Regions from separate parts of the Methyloceanibacter sp. genome, predicted to be linked through region 3. Evidence: riboswitches for the same ligand, from Rfam matches in the RefSeq annotation. Region 3 holds a riboswitch; each other region holds the start of a gene.
What was found. Region 3 has a riboswitch for cobalamin ahead of AC33YF_RS05680 (DUF1636 family protein). Riboswitches for the same ligand answer to the same signal wherever they lie in the genome.

Region 1 (3,269 bases), on a different contig from region 3:
ACCCAGTCTGTTGGTCACGGGGAATGCAATCCGGGTCAGGACGAGATACGCGCATCCCAAAAGAAGTGCAGAGATCGGCAGCGCGAACAGCATCCACTCGGCGAACGTGATTTCGATCTGAAACACTTCCTCCAGATAGCTCGCGGCCAGCAGATTGGTGGGCGAGCCCACAAGAGACGCCATCCCGCCGATGGAAGCCGAATACGCGATGGCAAGCATCATTGCTGTGCCGAAATTTGCGGCCTCGCCATGACTCACTTTTCCGTTCGGGGTAATGACGGCGATGAGTGACATGGCGATTGGCAAGACCATGATCGTCGTAGCCGTGTTCGTGATCCACATACTCAAAAACGCGGTCGCGAGCATCTTGCCCGCGATGAGATTTAGGGGCTGATTACCGACCGCCAGGATGATGTGGAAGGCGATCCGCCGATGCAGATGCCACTTCTCAAGAGCGAGCCCGATAAGAAAGCCGCCAAGCAGCAGGAACACCACGGGGTGGGCGAACGGCGCAGCCGCGCCCCGAATGCTATCAACGCCGAGAAGCGGCAATACTGCGAGCGGCAGAAGCGCTGTTACAAAAAGCGGGACCGCCTCCGTTGACCACCAAACAGCCATCCACAACGCCAACGCGGCGACGGACCAGGCCAGTGGCGACATGCCGTCTGGCGCGGGGCTGAGCAAACAGGCAACAAACACCAAGGGGCCGATGCCAAGGCCAATCAGTTGATGCGTTTTGCGGCCCGCCCCGCTTTCATCCGGCTCAAGCATGCTTCGCGACCGCCTCTTGCTTCGAAGCCGCGAATGTATTTCCGGCCTTGGCTGAAGTCGTTAGCGCCCGCTTTGGACACGGATCATACCTGGATGTCAAATTGGAGCAGGCACGGACTTGTTGCGTGAGACCGACACTGTCGGCGCCGTCCACGGGAGATGCCATCGCCGCAGCTGTCAGCTTCGCCGTCTTGGCGGCGGCGCCTATATACGCACCGCCGCCCCAATACTTTAAGAGTTATGCCGTCTTAGGCTGTGTGGAAGAGCCGTTGCACGACGAACGGACTTCCCCGCAAGAAGCGGAGCGCCTTCGCGCCCGCAAGCACGGCAAGATCCGCCAACGGCTCCACGATGATGACCAGCAGATAAGCACCGCCGAACATCGCCAAGGATTGCAGATTTTCCGCACCGAAGCCCTGACCATAGAGCGTCCAAAATCCTACCCACGCGACGATACCCGCCTGATACGTGGCCGAGAGCGCAAGCACCTGGCTGTACTTCAAGTCCACATAGCATGTGCCGGGATCAATAATCTTCTCAGCGAGATATCGTATGCCGAACAACGGCACCAACAGCGTCGTGACATTCATGAAGTACTGCGGCAAGTCGGCCGGCGCAAAGAACAGCCCCTGACACAGAAGCCCCAAGGCCAATCCTATGGCCGCAGCTGCCGATCCGAAGAGCAGAAACAGCGTCGTACCGAAGATGAAGTGTACTTCGGAAACGCCAACCGGGTAGTGCGGTAACACTTCGAAGAAACCGAAGACGAGTGCTGTCGCGATTGCGGCGCGCGCCGCAAGCGAAACAGTGCCATGCTCCTTGACGTCTTCCCAAGCAAGCTTAAAGCCGCAGGCGCCGGCGCCCGCGGCAGTGGCAACGCTCAACCAAATCTTACCCTCGGCCACAAGGCCAGGTTCAATATGCATTGTATCCCTCCGTTGCCGTCTCACCCGACGGCGCTTGGGTTGGCCCGTTTGCCAATTGGCCGGTCTCCTGGCTCGCGGATCACTGCCGGCTTTCGTCTTCCCAACCTGTGCCTAATGGCTTGAGGGTCAGTGACGTCAGTGAAAGACGGCTCACCGCATACAGTCGCGGGGGCGGCTAGGTTTCGGGGCTGGTTGGGCCCTACCTATTCCCGTTTCATCCGGACGCGCGATTGCGCCCAAACACCAAAGGCGTTCCGACTCTCGGACGACTCGAGCGCAGCGTCAAGTCGCAAAAACGAAACGGTTCAACTCTTGCTTTGATCGTAGACTTCTCCGGCCTCGACGCGCTTGGAGAACTCGGTTGCGCGGCCTTCCGCGAGCAATTTAGCCTGCTCCACCCAGCTATCGCGCGTGACGCGGCCCTTGAAGCCCTCCAAATTGGCGTCGACCCAGGCCACTTCATCGTCCGTCCAGTTGGCAATCTGGTCGAAATGCCAAAAACCCAAGCGGTTGCAAAGCTGCTCTAGCTTAGGTCCGACGCCTTTGATCTTCTTGAGGTCGTCCGCCTTCCCGTCGAGGGGCGTTTCCAGTGTCTTGGGTTTGCTGCCTCTGTTGGCGGCGCCATGGTCGGCGTCTGCGCTGGTCGTCTTTCCCGTGGCCACGAGTCTGGCGGGTGTCGTAGCCGTACTCTGAGACGAGGCCGGCACCGTCTCTGGATTGACCCCGCGGCCTTCCAGCCGCGCTTCGAGACGACCGATCAACTCGTCTTTCTCTTTTGATGTCGTCCGACATTGTTCGAGTTGGGATCGCAACGCGTCGACCTCGGCGCTGGAACTCTCTGAGGCAGTGCTCCGGCGTCCGCTCCAAAGGAGCCAACCCGCGAACAGACCCAGAAAAACCGCGAGCACAATCAGGAACCATATTTCTCCGAGCAGAAAGCCCCAGTTCTTGAACATAAGAAATCCCCTTTGTGTAGCTCTCGGCCCGCTATTGAGTGAACGCCAAAGTCACGCGTCTGTTCGCTGCCCGCCCGTCTTCTGTGTCGTTGTCGGCCATAGGTTTGGTATCGCCGTAGCCCGCTGCGGCGATAGCTTCCACCGGTACGCCTCGTCGAATGAGAGCTTCAACAACCGCTTCGGCCCGGTCCTGGCTTAGCTGCATGTTGGAGGCGCTGTCCCCTTGACTATCCGTATGTCCGCCAACCTCGACGCGCAGGTCGCCGGACTGAACACACTTCATAACGAGCGAAGTAATCGCGTTGATGACTCTCAATGACCGGGCGTCGAGCCGCGCAGAGCCGGTCACAAAGTTTACGTTGCGCGCGGCCAAGAGCGCATTGGCCTTGTCGCGGCATTGTCCGTAACCAACCACGAAGTCCATCTGGGGCAGCCAATAGCCCGCCGTCAGCACCTCCGTCTCCCCTGTCGCAGCGTTCACGCGGCTCGTGCCCTCGGGTGGTAAATCGCTGGCAGCCTCAATTGTCACCGCATCTGCACCGTCCAACGATTCTGAGAGGGCGCTGTTTAAGAGTTCTACGTCCGCTCCCGGAGAGGCGTTCGCGGTCAGACCGAA
Region 2 (3,269 bases), on a different contig from region 3:
CGGCGACCGTGGCCGCGTCAAAGGCCGTGGCTCCTGCAAGGGTGGTTGCAAGATATAGGGCGGGCAGTTTTCCAAAACGCATGGGGGCGCTCCTAAAGAGTGATGGTCCCAACCTCAGCCGCGAACCCTAGAACCGAATTGAATCAAGAAGTTGACGGCGGAATGGCTTCCGCGGGCATGACAGGGAAGCGCCAAGGTCGGGCATCAGTTGTGTCTCATGCACGTGGATAGCACAAGGCACCTGGAAGGTAGGCGCGGGGCAAGTCCATGCCCACCGGCATCGCGCGACTCAACGCAAGTTGGTCCGGCAGCAGATGGGTGTGAGGGCGGTCAGGCGATCGCTCGCCCGGTCTCGGGATTTGGCCTTGCACCTCGATCCGGCCAAGTGCTGTCTCGATGACGCGGGTTGGGCTTTCTGCAGCGAGCACGGGTCCAAGCATGGGCAGACTTGAGATCAGCGTCTGGCCGGCCGCACTGTGCAGCACACTGCGTGCCGAACCGTCGGCAACGCGCACGCAAAATCGAGCCTCCTTTCGATTGAGGCCCAGATCGAACAACTGCTTCGCGCTTTCATCAATCAACGGCGCCGCGTCCTCACCGAGGTCGGCGATGCTGCCAACGGCAGGGAGCCGTCCGCGTTCACGTTTGACAGCAAGCACGACGTGCGTGCCTTCGATGGGGGTTGACGGTGGATCGAAGGTCAAAGCGCGGACATCATCGTCGATCCACATATGAAGCGCGCCGCCATCTGTGTGCGCTGTGATTTTATCGTCGCGCACCTCGACCGCGACGGACTGCCCCGTCGCCGGCGCAAATTCTGCAACGGCGCCGACCACCCCCATGACAAAGGTGCCACTGCCTTGCTCGAGTGACTGGACCACAAAATTCTGCATATCCGTCTTGGTCCAGGGCAGCCTGCGGCAGGCGACCCCGAGTTGCTTCAGACGCTCGGGTATCTCCAGCCAGATGGCGCTGCGCCAGTCTGCAGGGCTTTCGCGCCAATCGGCAATTTCGGTGCCGCTGCGTCCGCAGCCAAGGCACCAACCCGTCGCATCGTCGAGCTTGCAAATACCGACACAGGGACTGGCGGTCGTCATTGGGTCACCTCGTTGGGATTGTCGCCGAGCGCGGCCACGATGGCGTCGAGCCCGTCCGTGAGCGCTGCGGGGCCGGGCTGTAGGATCAGCGGGGATTTAATTTCAAAGATCCGATCGTCGCGTACCGCCGGCATCGCATCCCAGCCGGGCCGCGCGGCGATCTTCTCGGGGCGGACCTTCCTGCCGCACCACGAGGCGAGGATCACATCCGGCGCCGCGGTGATGACCTGTTCGGATGTAACGACACGGTCGCGCGCTGCCGCCTCAGCGGCGAGCTCCGGAAACGCATCGCGGCCACCGGCGATCCCGATCAGCTCCGACACCCAGGCGATGCCGGAGATCATCGGATCGTCCCATTCCTCGAAATAGACAAGCGGGCGGCTCCCGCGCTCGGCATGTGCGGCGATACGCTCCAGGCGTTGCTCGTAGGCGCCCGCCAGCTGTTCGGCGCGGGGGCCTTGGCCGACGGTCGCGCCGAGGTGCCGGATCATGGCGAAAATGCCGGCGACGTCGCGCTGGTTGTAGGCAATGACGGTCACGCCGGTCTTGATGAGCTCTGCCGCGATCTCCGCCTGTAGATCGGAAAAGGTCAGCACGAGATCGGGCGCGAGGCTAAGAATCTTCGGGATGTCCGCCGACGTAAACGCGGAGACACGCGGCTTTTCCTGGCGCACCCGTCGGGGCCTCACCGCATAGCCCGACACGCCGACGATCCGGTGCTGTTCGCCAAGTAGGTAGAGCGTCTCGACGGTCTCTTCCGTCAGGCAAACAATGCGTTCGGGGGGAAATCGCTTCATCGTTTCGCGCGCCGCCTCGCTTCTCGCGCGGCAACCTGCGTAGCCTGTATATGGGACATTCTTCCCTCCGAAGCCGAGCGACCAAACAAAACGCGTCAGTGCTTTCGGAGAAGCCCGATGGAACATCCCGACAATGCGCGAACAACCCCGCTCGCCCATCAGCCCTGGCACGGTCGAAGGCAGGTCTCCTGGCTCGCGGGTCTGCGCCGGCTGCCCGACCTTCCCGGTTTCCCAGTGGTCAGAGTTGGCAGTAAGCTCGCCGCTCACAGTTGCGGGGGCAGCCACGGCATCCGCGCCAAGCGAGGCGCACACCGTGTTCCCTTTCATCCCATCGAACAACGCCTCAGGGAACCTCCAACGATAGCCACGCTGCGGCAGACGGGGCGCATTGTCAATTGCGGCACAATCCCCCGCAACGGCGCTGTCGCGGTCGACAAGAACGCCGACTGGCTCGTTACCCTGGTGCGGCCCGGCCTTCTTGATCTCATCTGAAAAGCAACGAAGTTGCTAGTAGCGATAATGCTCCGGCTTGAAGGGGCCTTCGGGTTTCACACCGATATAGGACGCCTGGTCGTCCGTCAGTGTGGTGAGCTGCGCGCCGAGCTTGGTAAGGTGCAGCTGCGCGACCTTTTCGTCGAGATGCTTCGGCAGCACATAGACCCTGTTCTCGTATTTGTCCGAGTACTGCCAAAGTTCGATCTGGGCCAGCACTTGGTTGGTGAAGGACGCGCTCATCACGAAGCTCGGATGGCCGGTGGCGCAGCCGAGATTCACGAGGCGCCCTTCGGCCAGCAAGATGATGCGCTTGCCGTCGGGAAACTCCACCTCGTCCACTTGCGGCTTCACATTGTGCCAGACGAAGTTCTTGAGCGCGGCGACCTGAATCTCCGAGTCGAAGTGACCGATATTGCAGACAATGGCCCGGTCGTGCATCGCGCGCATATGGTCGACGGTGATGACGTCCTTATTGCCCGTGGTGGTGACGAAGATGTCGCCCTTTGAGGCGGCGTCTTCCATCGTGGTGACTTCGTAGCCTTCCATTGCGGCCTGCAGCGCGCAGATGGGATCGATCTCGGTGACGGCCACGCGCGCGCCCTGGCTCTTCAGGCTCTCGGCGCAGCCTTTGCCCACATCGCCATAGCCGCAGACCACGGCGTATTTGCCGGCCAGCATCACGTCCGTGGCGCGCTTGATGCCGTCGGGCAGGCTCTCGCGGCAGCCATAGAGATTGTCGAATTTCGACTTGGTCACGCTGTCGTTCACGTTGATGGCGGGGAAGGGGAGCGTGCCCTTCTTCTGCATCTCGTAGAGCCGGTGTACGCCGGTCGTGGTCTCTTCGGACACGCCTTTGAGAGTGTGCCGGACCTTCGTGTAG
Region 3 (3,269 bases):
CTAAAATTCGATGCCGGCTTGCGCCTTCACCCCAGCAGCGAAGTGATGCTTCACGAGGGTCATCTCCGTCACGAGGTCCGCGGCCTCGATCAGGCTGGGTTTTGCGTTGCGGCCAGTGACAATGACATGCAGGTCCGGCCGCCGCGCCTTCAGCGTTTCCAGGACCGCGTCGAACGGCAGATAGTCGTAGCGGAGCGCGATGTTCAACTCATCGAGGATCACGAGACTGAAGCTTGGATCGTTCATCAACTCGACCGCCTTGGCCCAAGCACGTTCAGCCGCCGCAATATCGCGTTCCAAGTCTTGGGTCTCCCACGTGAAGCCTTCGCCCATCGAATACCACGCGACCTGATCCCCGAACCGTTCCAACGCATCTCGTTCGGCAGTGTGCCAAGCGCCCTTCACGAACTGCACGATGCCGACGCGTTCGCCTCGGCCAATCATGCGCAAGGCCAAACCGAATGCCGCCGTGGTTTTACCCTTACCGGTTCCCGTGTGGACGATGAGGAGGCCCTTCTCGAGGGTCTTCTCGGCAACTTCGGCGTCTTGAAGCTCTTTGCGCTTCGCCATTTTTGCGCGATGGCGCTCGAGGTCCTTCTCGTCGACGGTCTTTGTCATGCATTTCCCTTCACAATGAGAGGCTGGCCAGCGACTACGAAGATCACGCGGTCGGCTACGGCGGCGATCCGTTGATTGAGGCGTCCCTGAGAATCTCTGAAAGCACGTCCCAAAGGCGTTTCGGGGACGAGCCCTAAGCCCACTTCATTGGAGACAAGCACGGTCGCCTTCTTCCTAGTGCGCAGCGCGTCTTCGAGCTGAGCCGTGGCATCGCCGACGTCGTATGGCCCGTGCATGATATTGGAGAGCCACAATGTCAAACAATCGACGAGCACGATGGCGTCCTCGGGCGCACCGCGAATGGCAACGTGCAATTCGTGGGCTGCTTCCAGGGTCTGCCAACTGGACGCGCGACGGGCTTGGTGCTCGGCGATGCGTGCCGCCATCTCGTCGTCATGCGCTTCGGCGGTAGCGATATAGACCCATGGCGGCTGAAGACTCTCGACAAGGCTCTCAGCAAAACGGCTCTTTCCCGAGCGGGCACCCCCAAGAACGAAGATGATGCCTTCGTTGCCTCGGCTGGCACGATCCCTAGGGCCGCTGTCAGGCACGGCCTAAGCGCGCCCCGCGAAAAACGCACGGGTATAGCCCGCAGAAATCCCCAGCGGGTCCCCATGCACCGATTTGGACATTGATTCTTCCTTTCGGCACCCTCCACCCGAGGGCGCCAATCGAGGTTTGAGCCGCGGGCAGGTCTCCTGGCTTTGTGGGTCTGCGCTCCCCCTCGGTCTTCCCAGAGCCTGGCTCCAGTGGCCTAATGAGGGGTGCTCGCCACCAACAGTTGCGGGGGCAGCCACGGACTAGAGTGTTTCCCTCACCGTGTTCCCTTCTTGCGTCCCGCCTCATGCGGGAACCTGCGGCGCCTCAAATATAGAGCCCAAGGGGCACGCCGCAAGAAGAACCTGACCGCGAAAACTAGGCGCCTACAGGGTCGCAAGCCCCTGCGATGCATTGACAAACGCTCGTCGCAGGGCCTTATGTGCAGGATCGACGGTTGCTCAATTCGAGCAAACAGGGAACGCGGTAAGGACAATGTCCAAATCCGCGGCTGCCCCCGCAACTGTAAGCGGATAGCTCATAGACCGGTTTCCAGATCGATCTTGGGCGCCCAAGCCAATGCCACTGGGATGGAGCCCGGGAAGGCGGCCTAGGGAGAGACCCGCGGAGCCAGGAGACCTGCCGTCGATCTAGTCGTCCGCCGGGCGGGGTGCCTCTGCGACGGTTGGTTTCTGTTCGGCCCCGGTGTGGGCCGGTTTGCACCCTGCACGATGTTGCTTTTCGTTGAGAAGCGCCAAGGAAACACCAGGGTGGCAGTCCCCGAAGCGAACAAGGATGGTACGGACGAGACCCGCGAGGGCCCAATCGTCTATGTCTGCGTGACATGCCGATTAGCCGGCGATCCTGACGAGGGACCTCGGGCCGGGCGGATGCTTGCGGACGCCACAACCGAAGCCGCTCGGGGCACCGGGGTCTCGGTTCGTCACGTCGAATGCCTGGCGAATTGCAGCCGTTCGCTCAGCGCAGCGATGCGCAAGAAGAACAGCTGGACCTATGTTTTCGGCGAACTGAACGCGCCAGATGACGCAGCGGCACTGGTCGAAGGCGCAAAACTGCTCGCGACCGCCGAGGACGGAATTCTACCCTGGCGCGGCCGGCCTCAAGCGCTGAAGGGCGGTCTTATTGCGCGTGTCCCACCCCTAGGACTTGGCCCCTTCCCGGAGGATTTTGAATGACGTCTGTCGCCCGCATTCCCTGCACGATCGTAACTGGCTTTCTCGGCTCGGGGAAAACCACTCTAATCCGCCACGTGCTTGCAAATGCCAATGGGCGTCGGCTGGCGGTGATCGTCAACGAGTTCGGCGATGTCGGAATTGACGGCCAGATCCTAAAGGGCTGCGGCGACGAGAACTGCAGTGAGGAGAACATTGTTGAGCTTGCCAATGGCTGCCTATGCTGCACGGTTGCTGACGAGTTCGTCCCAGCACTCGATGAGATTCTCGCACTCGAGCCGCAGGTCGATCACATCGTTATCGAAACGTCGGGTCTTGCTCTGCCCAAACCACTGGTTCAGGCCTTCCATTGGCCGGCAATCAAGAACCGCGTAACGGTGGACGGTGTCGTTGCCGTCGTAGACGGCGCCGCGCTTGCTGCAGGACAGGTGTCAGCCGATCTGGAGGCACTGTCTGCTCAGCGGGCGGCGGACGATGCGTTGGACCACGACAATCCAATCGAGGAGGTCTTCGAGGACCAGGTTGCCTGTGCAGACCTTATTGTCCTGAACAAACGGGACCTGCTCGACACGGACGGCTTGGAGCGTGCCAAGGCAGCGGTTTCCGGCGCTCTTCCGCGTGGGATCGGCGTGGTGACAGTGTCTGAGGGCAAGGTTGATTCCTCCGCATTGCTGGGCCTTGGGGTCGGTGCGGAGGACCACATCGAAGACCGCAAGACCCACCACGACAACACGGACGATCACGAGCATGACGAGTTCGATACGCTCGTGGTCCCGATTGACGAGGTCGACGATCCGGCGGCCATCTCCAAGCGCATCGCAGAGGTTGCCGAGGCACACAATGTGTTGCGCGTGAAGGGGTTTGCGGCCGTGACAGGAAAACCGATGCGGCTATTGATCCAGGCTGTGGGACCGCGCGTGA

Region 1: another riboswitch for cobalamin. It lies ahead of AC33YF_RS01885 (energy-coupling factor ABC transporter permease); the one in region 3 lies ahead of AC33YF_RS05680 (DUF1636 family protein).
Region 2: another riboswitch for cobalamin. It lies ahead of AC33YF_RS00315 (cobalamin-binding protein); the one in region 3 lies ahead of AC33YF_RS05680 (DUF1636 family protein).

Annotation. Positions count from the first base shown of each region.
Region 1 covers NZ_JBZMXT010000004.1:27,088-30,356, forward strand. Annotated here, with positions in the region: gene AC33YF_RS01880 (SLC13 family permease) at 1-771, opposite strand, end outside; gene AC33YF_RS01885 (energy-coupling factor ABC transporter permease) at 1,020-1,697, opposite strand; cobalamin riboswitch at 1,738-1,960, opposite strand; gene AC33YF_RS01890 (helix-hairpin-helix domain-containing protein) at 2,003-2,653, opposite strand; gene AC33YF_RS01895 (OmpA family protein) at 2,685-3,269, opposite strand, start outside.
Region 2 covers NZ_JBZMXT010000001.1:66,900-70,168, reverse strand. Annotated here, with positions in the region: gene AC33YF_RS00325 (linear amide C-N hydrolase) at 1-82, opposite strand, end outside; gene AC33YF_RS00320 (DUF1289 domain-containing protein) at 216-1,097, opposite strand; gene AC33YF_RS00315 (cobalamin-binding protein) at 1,094-1,894, opposite strand; cobalamin riboswitch at 2,056-2,265, opposite strand; gene ahcY (adenosylhomocysteinase) at 2,402-3,269, opposite strand, start outside.
Region 3 covers NZ_JBZMXT010000020.1:3,015-6,283, reverse strand. Annotated here, with positions in the region: gene cobO (cob(I)yrinic acid a,c-diamide adenosyltransferase) at 1-618, opposite strand; gene cobU (bifunctional adenosylcobinamide kinase/adenosylcobinamide-phosphate guanylyltransferase) at 615-1,169, opposite strand; cobalamin riboswitch at 1,290-1,491, opposite strand; cobalamin riboswitch at 1,593-1,816, shown strand; gene AC33YF_RS05680 (DUF1636 family protein) at 1,926-2,351, shown strand; gene cobW (cobalamin biosynthesis protein CobW) at 2,348-3,269, shown strand, end outside.